Regions from separate parts of the Vibrio sp. R12-SG2-ISO1 genome, predicted to be linked through region 1. Evidence: riboswitches for the same ligand, from Rfam matches in the RefSeq annotation. Region 1 holds a riboswitch; each other region holds the start of a gene.
The links. Region 1 has a riboswitch for thiamine pyrophosphate ahead of thiD (bifunctional hydroxymethylpyrimidine kinase/phosphomethylpyrimidine kinase). Riboswitches for the same ligand answer to the same signal wherever they lie in the genome.

Region 1 (4,148 bases):
AGCGGTATCGCCCGACATGATCTCATCAAACCAAAGGTAGGCCAGCGTACCGTTGACTTTAATTTCAGCGGCCGCTTCCGCAAGCGGGGACTTTTTCACTAAAAGATGGGTCGCTTGGGTCACTAGCGCCGACGTAAACGTGATCACCAACAAGGCGAGAATGGAAGTAAAAATGAATTTGCGCTTCATAGCATCACACGAACGTTTACCCACGTATTTTGCGGGCAGGAATAAAAACATAGGCGAGTCAGCCTAGTGAAGAAATGTTACAACCCCATGAAGATATTCAGCATAGTTATTATTGGTGAGTAATTGATGAATCTTTAGTGACAGTCCACGTGAAGATATTGAGCTCAAAAGTGCTAGCTCGTATAGTCGCGGTATGTTGATTCTTCCTTTGTGCTCAACCATGACTTTTCGATTGCGTTCGACTGTTCTTGCTTCTGTATGCCTAGCGCTGATGAGTACCACGGCACACGGGAAAGATCTGATCAAAATTGAAGGGTCGAGTACCGTGTACCCGATCACTCAAGCCGTCGCCGATCACTTTATGCGTGCCGAGCGGCACAACACCCAAGTGGTGGTGGGCATCACTGGCACAGGTGGCGGATTTCGCAAGTTTTGCCGAGGCCGCACGGATATTTCTAACGCCTCTCGCCCGATTAAAGAGAAAGAGCGAGCGCTGTGTGAGATCAACCACATCGACTATATTGAGCTCCCTGTCGCACTCGATGCAATAACCGTGGTGGTGAACAAAGAAAATCAGTGGATCGATGCGCTCTCTCTTGATGAACTGAAAACACTCTGGGAAAGCACCGCTGAACGCACGATAACTCACTGGCAGCAAGTCAATCCGCACTTCCCTGATCGCCCCATCGTCCTGCACGGCCCTGGATCAGATTCAGGCACTTATGACTATTTTGTTGAGGTGGTGCTTGATGGCAAAGCGAGTCGACAAGACTACACCGCGAATGAAGACGATGAAGCCTTAGTCGCCGAAGTGGCCGCCGACCCCAACGCTATGGCGTTTATCGGCTTTGCCTACTATTTGCAAAATCAAGACAAGTTGAAAGCGGTCGCCATCTCTCCCTCTGGCTTCAACGCGGTCAAACCCAGTGTCGAGAACGTGATTATGGGACGATACACCGCACTTTCCCGCCCTCTGTTTATTTACGTGAACAAACAGGCGCTAGAGAAGCGGCCATCACTGAAACGCTTTGTCGATAGTTATATCGACAGAGACAACATCAACAAAGTTGTCTCCCACTCTGGCTATATTCCTCTCTCCAATGATCGCTATGACGCGGCGCGTTTTATTCTCAACTCTAGCCGCTCTGGCTCGGTCTCGATGCCCAAATAGGGCCATGTGATGTGACTGCACACCATCGCGATTAACGTACATTTTGGTGACCAGAGAAAAAGTGGTGCACAGGCCCATGTCCTTGACCAATAGAGAGTTCATCGGCATGCGCGATGGCTTGTGAGATGTATTGCTTGGCCAAATGGACCGCTTTGTGCAGCCGATACCCTTGGGCAAGATAGGACGCAGTGGCCGATGACAACGTGCAACCCGTGCCATGAGTATTATGAGTGGCGACTCGTTTAGCGCGAATCAATTCACTGCCAGTCGTTTCAATCAGCAGATCGTTGCTGCTTTCGCCCTCTAAATGCCCCCCTTTAAGAAGCACTGTTTTGGCGCCCAAGGCGCGCAGGGCGTCAATCATCGCTCCCATCTCCTCTTCCGATGTCGGCGTTGCTCGCCCAGTCAGCGCCGCCGCCTCGGGTAAGTTTGGTGTGATCATATCGGCAAGCGGTAGCAGTTCTTTCTTGAGCGCCCCCACCGCACTGGCGTGCAGTAAGCTGTCACCACTGGTGGCCACCATCACCGGGTCCACCACTAGAAACTTGGGCTGATACGCCGCCAAACTTTGTGCCACGACACGGATGATTTCAGCGTCAGCCAGCATGCCAACCTTCACCGCCACGACATTGAGATCGCTCAATACCGCATCGAGCTGCGCTTGAACATGGTCGATAGGGATAGGATGAATGGCGTGAACGCCACGGGTATTTTGCGCGGTAATGGCCGTAATAACGGAGCAGGCGTAACTGCCTGTTGCACTGATCGCTTTGATGTCGGCTTGGATGCCCGCGCCGCCGCCACTGTCGGAGCCAGCGATGGTTAGGACAATCGGAGTTTGAGGGTCATAAAATGCGGTTTGGTTCATCGGTGTTCCTCACGCACGCGTCAGGAACTGTGTGCAGAGCGCGTTGGCCAAGCACAACACATAACGGGCGAGATTGTGGCGACCCCACGACACCGCGTTATGAATAGTTCCCTACGTCAGTGCTAACTGAATCAGGTTCAACGGGTCTCGCGATGCGATCTCAGCCTTCCTTCTATGCTTCTACGACAGGCTCGTTAATCAAGCTATCGTTATGATTCGAGCAGAAGGAACGCTCCCCGACTATGTCGCCAACCTTAACCCTGTGGTAGCGCAGATGCAACCTATTCAGATCACTTAAATAACCCGAGTGAATCGAGGAGTGGGCGATACGAACGCGACGTTTGGCACACAGAACATTATCGTTTACTCTTAATTTTATAAATTTTCGTTATTGATTTGACGGTTATGCTCAATCCACTCTGGCTCAAAACGTTTCAAACCTTGGTCGAGACCGGCCACTTTACTCATACCGCAGAAAAGCTGTTCATGACTCAGCCCGGTGTCAGCCAGCACATCAAAAAGCTCGAACAGGCTTGCGGCTACCCACTGATTGCGCGTCACAACAAGAGCTTTGAAGTAACGGAACAAGGCAGACAGGTCTATCAGTACGCAAAGCAGCGCGCCAAACAAGAAACAGACCTGATTGCTTCGTTATCTCAGGATGACGCGCATCGAGGTGAAGTGTCGGTCTCTTGCTCTGGCGCGTTGGCGCAGCTTATCTACCCGCATCTGCTCGATTTACAGTGTGAATTTTCACAACTGGTCGTCAAGCTGGAAGTCGCCCCCAACCGCAAGATCATCGACGATTTGGCTGAGGGACGCGCCGATTTGGGCCTTGTCACCCACATTCCGCTCGACCCGAGAATCGAAGCGCAGGAGATAGGTCAAGAAACCATGTGTTTGATTGTACCGGCAAACGTCGACGAGCCTATCACCCCTGAACTTCTCCTTGAGCTCGGTTTAATTCGCCACCCCGACGCGGAGCACTATCTCTCGCTCTACTTTTCGCAGTGTGGCGACAAAGCGCTGGCGGGGATTGATATTCGCGCCCTGCGCACCTCGGGCTACATCAACCAACTCAGCCAAATTCTTCTGCCAGTTGCCAAAGGGCTCGGTTTTACGGTGCTGCCACACAGCGCATTCAGCTCTTTCACTTTGCGCGATCAACTTGCTGTGCATCAGCCAAAGAGAGCCGTCGTCGAGACCCTGTATTTGGTGAGCAAGAAACAAAGAGCGTGGCCAGCCCGTTTTCATACGGTGGTGGATAAGTTGACGGACGTGATCTCGCTATAACGCAACGCACTGCCATAGCCAAAATTTTCGATAGGCTTGAAACGCAAAATGGAGCCCAAGGCTCCATTTTTGCTGCTGCTTCAACGCTCATTATCGTCGTTTATTTGAGGTCATGCCTCTAAGACGTCTTCGCCAGCGAGTTCAGATATAATCAGTAGATCGGACTCATCCAGTTTAAGCCCCAGCATAGGGAGACCATGCTGAGCACTCCAACAACATAAGAAGACCACACAACCTAATGCTACCCAAAGTAGTGATACCATAGCCTAACCTCCTCCTCCTCAGTTATCATCACCGTACTTGATAACCTAAAGGTGCCACTTCTCTCATCAGAAGGCGCTCAGATAGACTTTATTCTTTTTACGTTGGGGCGTCTGAACCAATAGAAATGGGGTAGATTCGCCGGGTCAATCGCTCAATGTCGTATTGTTATCTGGAGTTTATTCGGATTAGAACACCTTAAGGTTATGCTGAGTACTCTTTCAATATAGGGATTGCGATTGTGAAGCGCAACACTCTTTGCGGTGAACACACGAAACCTTGACGTTTTTTATGCGAGCGATCGCATAAATATGCCAATGTGGAGATCGGCAATAGAAAATGGGCGCTCGTGGCGCCCATCTTGAT
Region 2 (4,148 bases), on a different contig from region 1:
TCATCGCCGCGTTCCTACGACTCTGCACTTTCAGGCTGCGCGGCAGGATGATACAGCTCAGAACCCGATTGACGGAACTCCTCTGACTTTTGGCGCATCCCTTCGAGTGGATCGTCGAGCATTTTAACGGAGATGGCTTGGTCGGCTTCGACTTGTTGCGTGTCTTTAGCGTACTCGCGCACTTCCTGAGAAATTTTCATCGAACAGAATTTTGGTCCACACATTGAACAAAAGTGAGCCACTTTGCCCGACTCTTGCGGCAAAGTTTCATCGTGGAAAGCTCGCGCTGTATCAGGGTCAAGCGACAAGTTGAACTGATCCTCCCAGCGGAACTCAAAGCGAGCTTTTGAGAGTGCATTGTCACGAACCTGAGCACCAGGGTGGCCTTTAGCCAAATCCGCCGCATGCGCCGCGAGTTTATAAGTAATCAAGCCCGTCTTAACGTCTTCTTTATTGGGTAGACCCAAGTGCTCTTTCGGCGTCACATAGCAGAGCATCGCACAGCCGTACCAGCCAATCATCGCGGCGCCAATGCCAGAGGTAATATGATCGTACCCTGGGGCAATATCGGTCGTCAGAGGACCCAAAGTGTAGAATGGCGCTTCGTGGCAGTGCTCTAGCTGCTCATCCATATTGGCTTTGATCATGTGCATAGGTACATGCCCAGGGCCTTCAATGATCACCTGTACGTCATACTCCCACGCGATCTTAGTCAGTTCACCCAACGTGCGTAGCTCAGCAAACTGCGCTTCATCATTGGCATCGGCCACCGAACCTGGACGCAAGCCATCACCGAGCGAAAGCGCGACATCGTACTTGGCACAAATTTCACAAATTTCGCGGAAGTGGGTGTAAAGGAAGCTTTCTTGATGGTGAGCGAGACACCACTTAGCGATGATCGAGCCGCCGCGAGAGACAATACCCGTGACACGTTTGGCCGTCATCGGCACATAACGCAACAGCAAACCGGCATGAATCGTGAAGTAATCGACGCCCTGCTCAGCTTGCTCAATCAAGGTGTCTCGCATCACTTCCCAATTGAGGTTTTCTGCAATGCCATTCACTTTTTCAAGCGCTTGGTACATAGGCACGGTACCGATCGGAACTGGGCTGTTACGTAGAATCCACTCTCGAGTCTCGTGAATATTGCGTCCGGTCGACAAATCCATCACTGTATCGCCACCCCAACGTGTTGCCCAAACCAATTTCTCAACTTCTTCCTCAATGGAAGAGGTCACGGAGGAGTTGCCAATATTGGCGTTCACCTTGACCAAGAAGTTGCGACCAATGATCATTGGCTCCGCTTCCGGGTGGTTGATGTTGGATGGAATGATGGCACGGCCCGCGGCCACTTCTTGGCGGACAAACTCAGCACTGATGTCCTTTGGCAAGTGGGCCCCAAAGCTTTGACCTGGATGCTGTTGGTTCAACACCTCATCGCGATAACGAGCACGCCCCATGTTTTCACGCAGAGCGATGTATTCCATTTCCGGTGTAATCACACCTTGACGCGCGTAGTGGAGCTGAGTAACACACTGACCGCTTTTCGCACGGCGAATGCGAGGTAAGTTACCATAACGCAGCTCGTCTAGCGTATCGTCTTCCAAGCGCTGTTTGGTGTATACCGAACTGACCTCATCGAGCAGCTCCGTATCACCGCGCTCTTCAATCCACTGTTCACGTAACTTAGGTAATCCATGGTAGAGGTCAATCGTATGGTCAGGATCGGTATAAGGACCAGAAGTGTCGTAAACGCGAATCGGCTCATTGGGCTCAAAGATCGGCGCGTCTTTAGTACCGCCAATCAAGCTGTCAGCAAGGGAGATTTCTCGCATAGGAACACGAATATCAGGTCGTGAACCTTCTACATAAACCTTGCGTGAATTGGGGTACGCCTGTACCGAGAGGGTATCAATAAACTGTTTGGCTTCCAGTCTCGCTTGTTTGCGATTCGACATAGCATTTTTCCTTGCTCTTTATTGCTCGTAGGAGCATGAGTGTTAGAGATAAAAATGCTTGGCGGAAAGATGCGACAAGAGGGCGATCTGACGCGGGTATCTATCTGTAGATAGATCGCATGACGCTCAGATCAGAGAGAACGAATCCTAGATTAGGAGGGTCGATATCTTCTCTTGTTCCCTTCGCAGGTATTAACCTGATCAGGTTCAACGGATCCCGAATAAACGGTCTCAGCCTTATGGCACTCCGACAAGTGAACCGAGTATATAAAAACGGCTTGGATAAACCAAGCCGACCTGTGTAAATTTTGTCTAGTGAGGCTCAAAGCACCTCTAAGCAAGCTAGCTTTTGATCAGCAGTTGAAAGCCCACCCAAGCGGCAGAGATGCTTAATACCACATTGAGTAAGACATTGAGTCCCATCTTGAAAAAGGCGCCCTGCTGCATGAGTAAAACGTTGTCCATCGAAAACGTAGAGAACGTCGTCAAAGCACCAAGAAAACCGAGCCCGATGATCTGTCTCCATGGTTCAGTCGCAAGGTTGCCATTTTCAAACGCGGCAATCAGTAAGCCCATCGCCAGTGAGCCGACTACGTTAACAGTTAGCGTACCGTATGGAAAACCTCGCCCCAGTAATGTCGCACACAGCTCAGACACTAAATAACGAGAGCACGCACCAACGGCGCCACCCATGGCAATAAACCCTAAAATTGCAAACTGACCCATAACCCCTCCAAATTTATGGCGTTAGTGTAGCGCCAAACAGACAAAAAAACAGACTTCAGATCAATGTAATGACGCTAAACATCCTGCTAGATTTAAAAAGTTACAGGAGTCACTTTACTTCGATGTAGCCCATCAAACCGGTTTTCATGTGCTCTATGACATGACAGTGATACATCCACCGACCGGGGTTGTCCGCGACGAAAGCCGCTTTGGCACGACCATTCTTGCCCAGTAGTACCGTATCCGTATGGAACGGCTCTGGGAGCGGCTTACCGTCCATTTCGAGCACGGTAAAGGTGTGGCCATGAAGATGAATAGGATGATGGTACTGAGTGACATTTTTAAGATCGAAGATGTAGGTTTTGCCTAGCTCCAACTGTGCCAGCGGCGCAGGAATCGAATGACGACTCATCCCCTGCCACGCCACCTTGTTGGTCAACCAAAAGGTTGGACTCGCCTTGCCATCTTTGCCTACGGGCGTCACCGCACCTTGCCACTCAAACACAAAGTCAATCTCTTCAGCGTTGGCAAGATCGAGCGCGGGCACAGGGTTAAGAGGCAAGTTTGGCAGCGCTTGATCCTGTGGCAAATCAGACGCGACGACATCAAATTCACACAGAGGAAAAGGGAAACGCCCCTTCATTTGACGAACAAACACTTTGTTGCCAGCAGATGGTGCAATCAGACCAAGATCCACCCTCATGCCCGGTCCCATTTTATGCTGAGAGAGCTCAATTGGCGTGCTGACCGGGTTACCATCAATCGCCAATATCCAAGCCTCTGCCCCTTCAATCGCTATTGGATAGGTAATGGTATTGTCGACATTTGCAATGCGTAAGCGAGTGGTCGCGTGTGCTTTAAGCGTATATACAGGCTCATGAACGCCATTCACACTGCTCCACTCCCCTGGAGTGCCCATCCGAGCACTTAAACGTGGAATCATTCTCTCCTTCCACTGCCCCTGGCTGTCAATGTGCCAATGCTTGAGCATCAACGCATGCTCTTCATCAAAAACCACGGGGTCGCGCTCTTCAACAATAATCAGTCCAACGAGTCCTCGCCCTAACTGTTCAACGCTGTTCATGTGTGGGTGATACCAAAACGTGCCTGCGTCAGGCGGAGTGAATCGATACTCAAACGTCTCTCCCGGCATGATAGGCGCTTGACTGAGAAAAGGAACGCCGTCCATCTCGATAGGAATTCGCAAGCCGTGCCAATGTATGGTTGTAGGCTCTGACAGTTTGTTAGTGAAACGAATCACGACCTCTTCCCCCTGACGACAATAGAGTGTCTGCGCAGGGATCGCACCATTAAACCCCAGTACGTCTGTTTGATACCCAGGGACGAGTTCAGCCCGGCTAGGCTCAGCAGTGAGCTCGTAAACATAGCCTTCTCGAGTCCGAGTTTGCCGAGTCACTGAACAAGCAGGAATCATTGAGAGAGCAGACAAAGCAAGTGAAGATT
Region 3 (4,148 bases), on a different contig from region 1:
ATCTGGCTGGCAAGCGCAAAAACAGGCCCAAGATGGCAGTGTCTTTGATGTCTTATTGGCGGGAGAAATAGTGGGTCGAGTGACGTGGGATTTAGTCGGCGATCACAACGTCAGCAATGCGTTGATGGCCATCGCGGCGGCGCGTCATGTGGGTGTCACTCCGGATCACGCTTGTGAGGCGTTAGGGCGCTTTATTAATACCAAACGCCGCTTAGAGTTAAAAGGGCAGGTCAATGACATCACTGTGTATGACGACTTTGCTCATCATCCAACGGCGATTGAACTGACATTGGGCGGCTTACGTAACAAGGTGGGTCAATCCCGAATCCTTGCGGTGTTGGAGCCGCGCAGTGCAACCATGAAACGCGGGGTGCACAAAGAGACGCTCGCGGCCTCATTGCAGGCGGCCGATGAAGTGTTCCTCTTTCAACCTGAGTCAATTACCTGGTCCGTGAGTGAGATTGCCGAGCAGTGCGCGCAACCTGCTTATGTCTCTGACGACATCGACGACTTGGTGCGCAATATCGCTCGGCATGCTCGCCCCGGCGATCAGATTCTGGTGATGAGTAACGGCGGGTTTGGCGGAATTCACGACAAACTGTTAGCGCAATTAGCCCAATAATAAGAGATACGCATAATGTCTGAAAAATCCATCACCCTCGCTTTCACCGGAGCCTCAGGCGCGCCTTACGGGCTGCGTTTGTTGCAGTGCTTGTTGGCCGCGGACTATCAGGTTTACCTGCTGGTTTCATCGGCGGCGCGAGTGGTGTTGGCCACCGAACACGGATTAAAACTGCCTGCCAATCCAGACAGCGCCAAGCAAGCCTTAGTCACCCATCTTAATTGCGACCCGGCTAAATTAGTGGTGTGCGGTAAAGAGGATTGGTTCTCGCCCGTGGCCTCTGGCTCAGCGGCGCCCAAGCAAATGGTGGTCTGCCCTTGTTCGGCAGGAAGCGTCGCTGCGATTGCTCATGGTATGTCCGATAATCTGATTGAACGTGCCGCCGATGTGGTGATGAAAGAGCGTGGTCAATTGCTGCTGGTAGTTCGAGAAACGCCGTTCTCAACCTTGCACCTTGAGAACATGCACAAGCTCTCGCAGATGGGCGTTACCATTATGCCCGCCGCGCCCGGTTTTTATCACCAACCTAAATCGATAGACGATCTTATTGATTTTATGGTCGCGCGCATTTTGGATCACCTCGGCATCGAGCAATCCTTGGTGGCGCGCTGGGGCTATGATCAACGTAACGATTCGTGATTGCGCCTTGGTGGGCCGTCACGCAAGTATGGCTATTGTAGGGCAGACCTATTACAATCAAGCCGAACCTCATCGGGGAGCTATTCATTCACTGAATGACGCTGAGATCGAGCTTTGCTCGGGACCCGTAGACCTGAACCAGATAATGCTGGCGTAGGAATTGAGCGAGGACATCAGACGTCTGTTTGTCCCTCAGACCTGCGTGGCTCAACAAGGAGAGCGAGCAGTGAAATCCACTTTTATCCCTTCAATTATGCCACTTTGTGCCGCCGTGGCATTGACGTCTTTTTCTGCAACCGCAGCCGATACGTTAACCGTTTATACCTATGACTCTTTCGCTGCCGATTGGGGTCCAGGCCCAGCGGTAAAAAAAGCGTTTGAAGCACAGTGCGACTGTACGTTGAATTTTGTAGCTTTGGATGATGGCGTCTCTATCCTCAATCGCTTGAGACTGGAAGGCAACAATAGCAAAGCCGACATTGTGTTGGGGTTAGACAACAACTTGATGGCAGAAGCGCAGCAAACCGGTTTGTTGGTTGAGCATAGCGTCGATACGTCATCCGTCACCTTGCCAGGCGGCTGGTCCAATACGACCTTTGTGCCGTACGACTACGGTTACTTCGCGTTTGTCTACAACAAAGAGACCTTAGCTGAGCCACCGACTAGCCTCAAAGCGCTGGTGGAATCAAATGACGACTTAACAGTCATCTACCAAGACCCGCGTACCTCAACCCCGGGTCAAGGTTTGATGCTGTGGATGAAATCTGTCTATGGCGACGAAGCGCCGCAGGCGTGGAAGGCGTTGGCGAAAAAGACAGTGACGGTCACGAAAGGGTGGTCAGAAGCGTACTCGATGTTCTTAAAAGGCGAGTCTGACATGGTGCTCTCTTACACCACGTCACCTGCGTACCATCTGATTGCCGAAAATGAGGCTAAGTTCGCTGCGGCGAATTTCGCGGAAGGTCATTACACTCAAGTAGAAGTGGCCGCCAAAGTTAAAACGAGCGCGAACAGCGAGTTGGCGGATGCCTTTATGCAGTTTATCCTCAGCGATGACTTTCAGTCGGCCATGCCCACAGGGAACTGGATGTACCCTGTCACTGACGTTGCGTTACCAGAAGGGTATCAAAGCCTGACGAAGCCAAGCCAAGCCTTGAGCTTTAGCGCTGAAGAGGTGGCTACCCACCGCAAAGCGTGGATTCGTGAATGGCAAAACGCGTTGACCTTCTAAGGTTGGGCGTTCGTGCAATCTGTCCCTAAATTAGGCGTATGGGTCGCGATGTTGATCGCGGCCTTTGTCGTTTCTGCGTTGCTGGCATTGCTCAATCAAGCGCCTTCCTTCGATCTGCGTGTCATTTGGCAAGACCCTTATTACCGCCACGTTACCCAATTTAGCTTCTATCAATCTTTCCTCTCAACGCTGCTCAGTGTCGGCTTGGCGATCCCCGTCGCCCATGCTTTGTCGCGGCGGCAGTTTATCGGCAAAGCCTTGGTACTTAAGCTGTTTGCGACCACTTTGGTGCTGCCTGTGTTGGTGGGGGTGTTTGGCTTGCTGGCGATTTATGGGCGCAGTGGTTGGCTGGCGACACAGCTTGCGCAGTGGGATCTCTCGTTGCCATTTAATATTTACGGTTTGCACGGCATTTTGCTCGCGCACCTCTTTTTTAATCTTCCTTATGCGGCGCGTTTGCTGCTGCAATCACTAGAGTCGATTCCGGCGGAGCAACACAAACTGTGCGCCCACTTAGGCATGGGGCATTGGCAAAAGTTTAAGTGGGTCGAATGGCCGCGGATGAGGCAGCAATTAGCGCCCGTTTGCGGGTTGGTGTTTATGCTCTGCTTTACCAGTTTCGCCACTGTAATGGCACTGGGCGGCGGGCCTAAATCGACCACTATTGAGCTCGCGATTTACCAAGCGATCAAGTTTGATTTTGATTTGCAAGCGGGCGCGTTATTGGCGATTTGGCAGATGTTGCTATGTGGCTTAATGGCACTATCGATTCAACGTTTCGCCCGACCTATTGCCACTTCGATGGGCAGCAACGCACCTGCTGCGTTGGTGGTGAAAGACAATCTACTCTCTAAGTGCTGGGATGGCGCTTGGGTAGGATTTAGCTTGCTGTTAGTGTTGCCGCCTCTTGGGATGGTACTAGCCAGTGGCATGAATTCTCAGGCGTTAAGTGTGCTGAGCGATGGCCGATTTTGGTCCGCGCTCGGCGCGTCACTGAAAGTGGCGAGCATGGCGAGCGTTATCGCTGTCAGTGCGGGCACGGCGATTTTATTGTCGAGCCGAAGACTGCGCCTCAATCAACGTGAGAAAACCGCGGATAAGATAGAGCTGCTAGGGACCATCATCCTGGTGACCCCAGGATTAGTGATCTCGACCGGGCTCTTTTTGCTGCTCCGTTCGTGGACGGATGCGCTCAGCTACGCCTTGGTCGTTGTTGTTGCGGTCAACGCGTTAATGGGGCTGCCTTATGTGATCAAAACCTTGGCTCAGCCGATGTTGCAACTTGAGCAGCAGTATCAGTACCTTTGTGCAACCCTTGGAATCCGCGGTTGGCGCCGTTTACGAGTGGTGGAGTGGCGCGCATTAAAACGGCCGCTGGCGCACGCGTTTGCCATCAGCTTTATGTTTTCTATGGGTGATCTCAGTGCCATCGCGCTGTTTGGCAGTCAGGAGTTTCGTACTCTGCCGCTCTACCTGTTCCAACTGCTCGGCAGCTACCAAATGGACGCGGCGGCGGTCGTATCGGTCACTTTACTGCTTTTGAGTGTGGGCTGCTTTGCGCTGATGGAGCGCCTGTTTCGCCCTCGCTCTGCCTCTACCCCCACCAATAGGAGTCACTATGCTCACTCTCAGTGACCTGCATTACGATTATCATGC

Region 2: it holds a riboswitch for thiamine pyrophosphate, as region 1 does, so the genes downstream of both, thiC (phosphomethylpyrimidine synthase ThiC) here and thiD (bifunctional hydroxymethylpyrimidine kinase/phosphomethylpyrimidine kinase) in region 1, are expected to answer to the same signal.
Region 3: it holds a riboswitch for thiamine pyrophosphate, as region 1 does, so the genes downstream of both, thiB (thiamine ABC transporter substrate binding subunit) here and thiD (bifunctional hydroxymethylpyrimidine kinase/phosphomethylpyrimidine kinase) in region 1, are expected to answer to the same signal.

What each region holds. Positions count from the first base shown of each region.
Region 1 is NZ_JCBDGO010000019.1:266,282-270,429, forward strand. Features, by position in the region: gene AC6R10_RS14500 (putative bifunctional diguanylate cyclase/phosphodiesterase) at 1-189, opposite strand, end outside; gene AC6R10_RS14505 (PstS family phosphate ABC transporter substrate-binding protein) at 410-1,360, shown strand; gene thiD (bifunctional hydroxymethylpyrimidine kinase/phosphomethylpyrimidine kinase) at 1,392-2,228, opposite strand; TPP riboswitch at 2,320-2,477, opposite strand; gene AC6R10_RS14515 (LysR family transcriptional regulator) at 2,634-3,521, shown strand; gene AC6R10_RS14520 (hypothetical protein) at 3,632-3,784, opposite strand.
Region 2 is NZ_JCBDGO010000002.1:2,103-6,250, reverse strand. Features, by position in the region: gene AC6R10_RS03380 (thiamine phosphate synthase) at 1-4, opposite strand, end outside; gene thiC (phosphomethylpyrimidine synthase ThiC) at 15-1,958, opposite strand; TPP riboswitch at 2,120-2,218, opposite strand; gene crcB (fluoride efflux transporter CrcB) at 2,301-2,684, opposite strand; gene AC6R10_RS03365 (multicopper oxidase domain-containing protein) at 2,794-4,148, opposite strand, start outside.
Region 3 is NZ_JCBDGO010000010.1:109,161-113,308, reverse strand. Features, by position in the region: gene mpl (UDP-N-acetylmuramate:L-alanyl-gamma-D-glutamyl-meso-diaminopimelate ligase) at 1-622, shown strand, start outside; gene AC6R10_RS09625 (flavin prenyltransferase UbiX) at 638-1,261, shown strand; TPP riboswitch at 1,325-1,438, shown strand; gene thiB (thiamine ABC transporter substrate binding subunit) at 1,515-2,492, shown strand; gene thiP (thiamine/thiamine pyrophosphate ABC transporter permease ThiP) at 2,541-4,127, shown strand; gene thiQ (thiamine ABC transporter ATP-binding protein) at 4,111-4,148, shown strand, end outside.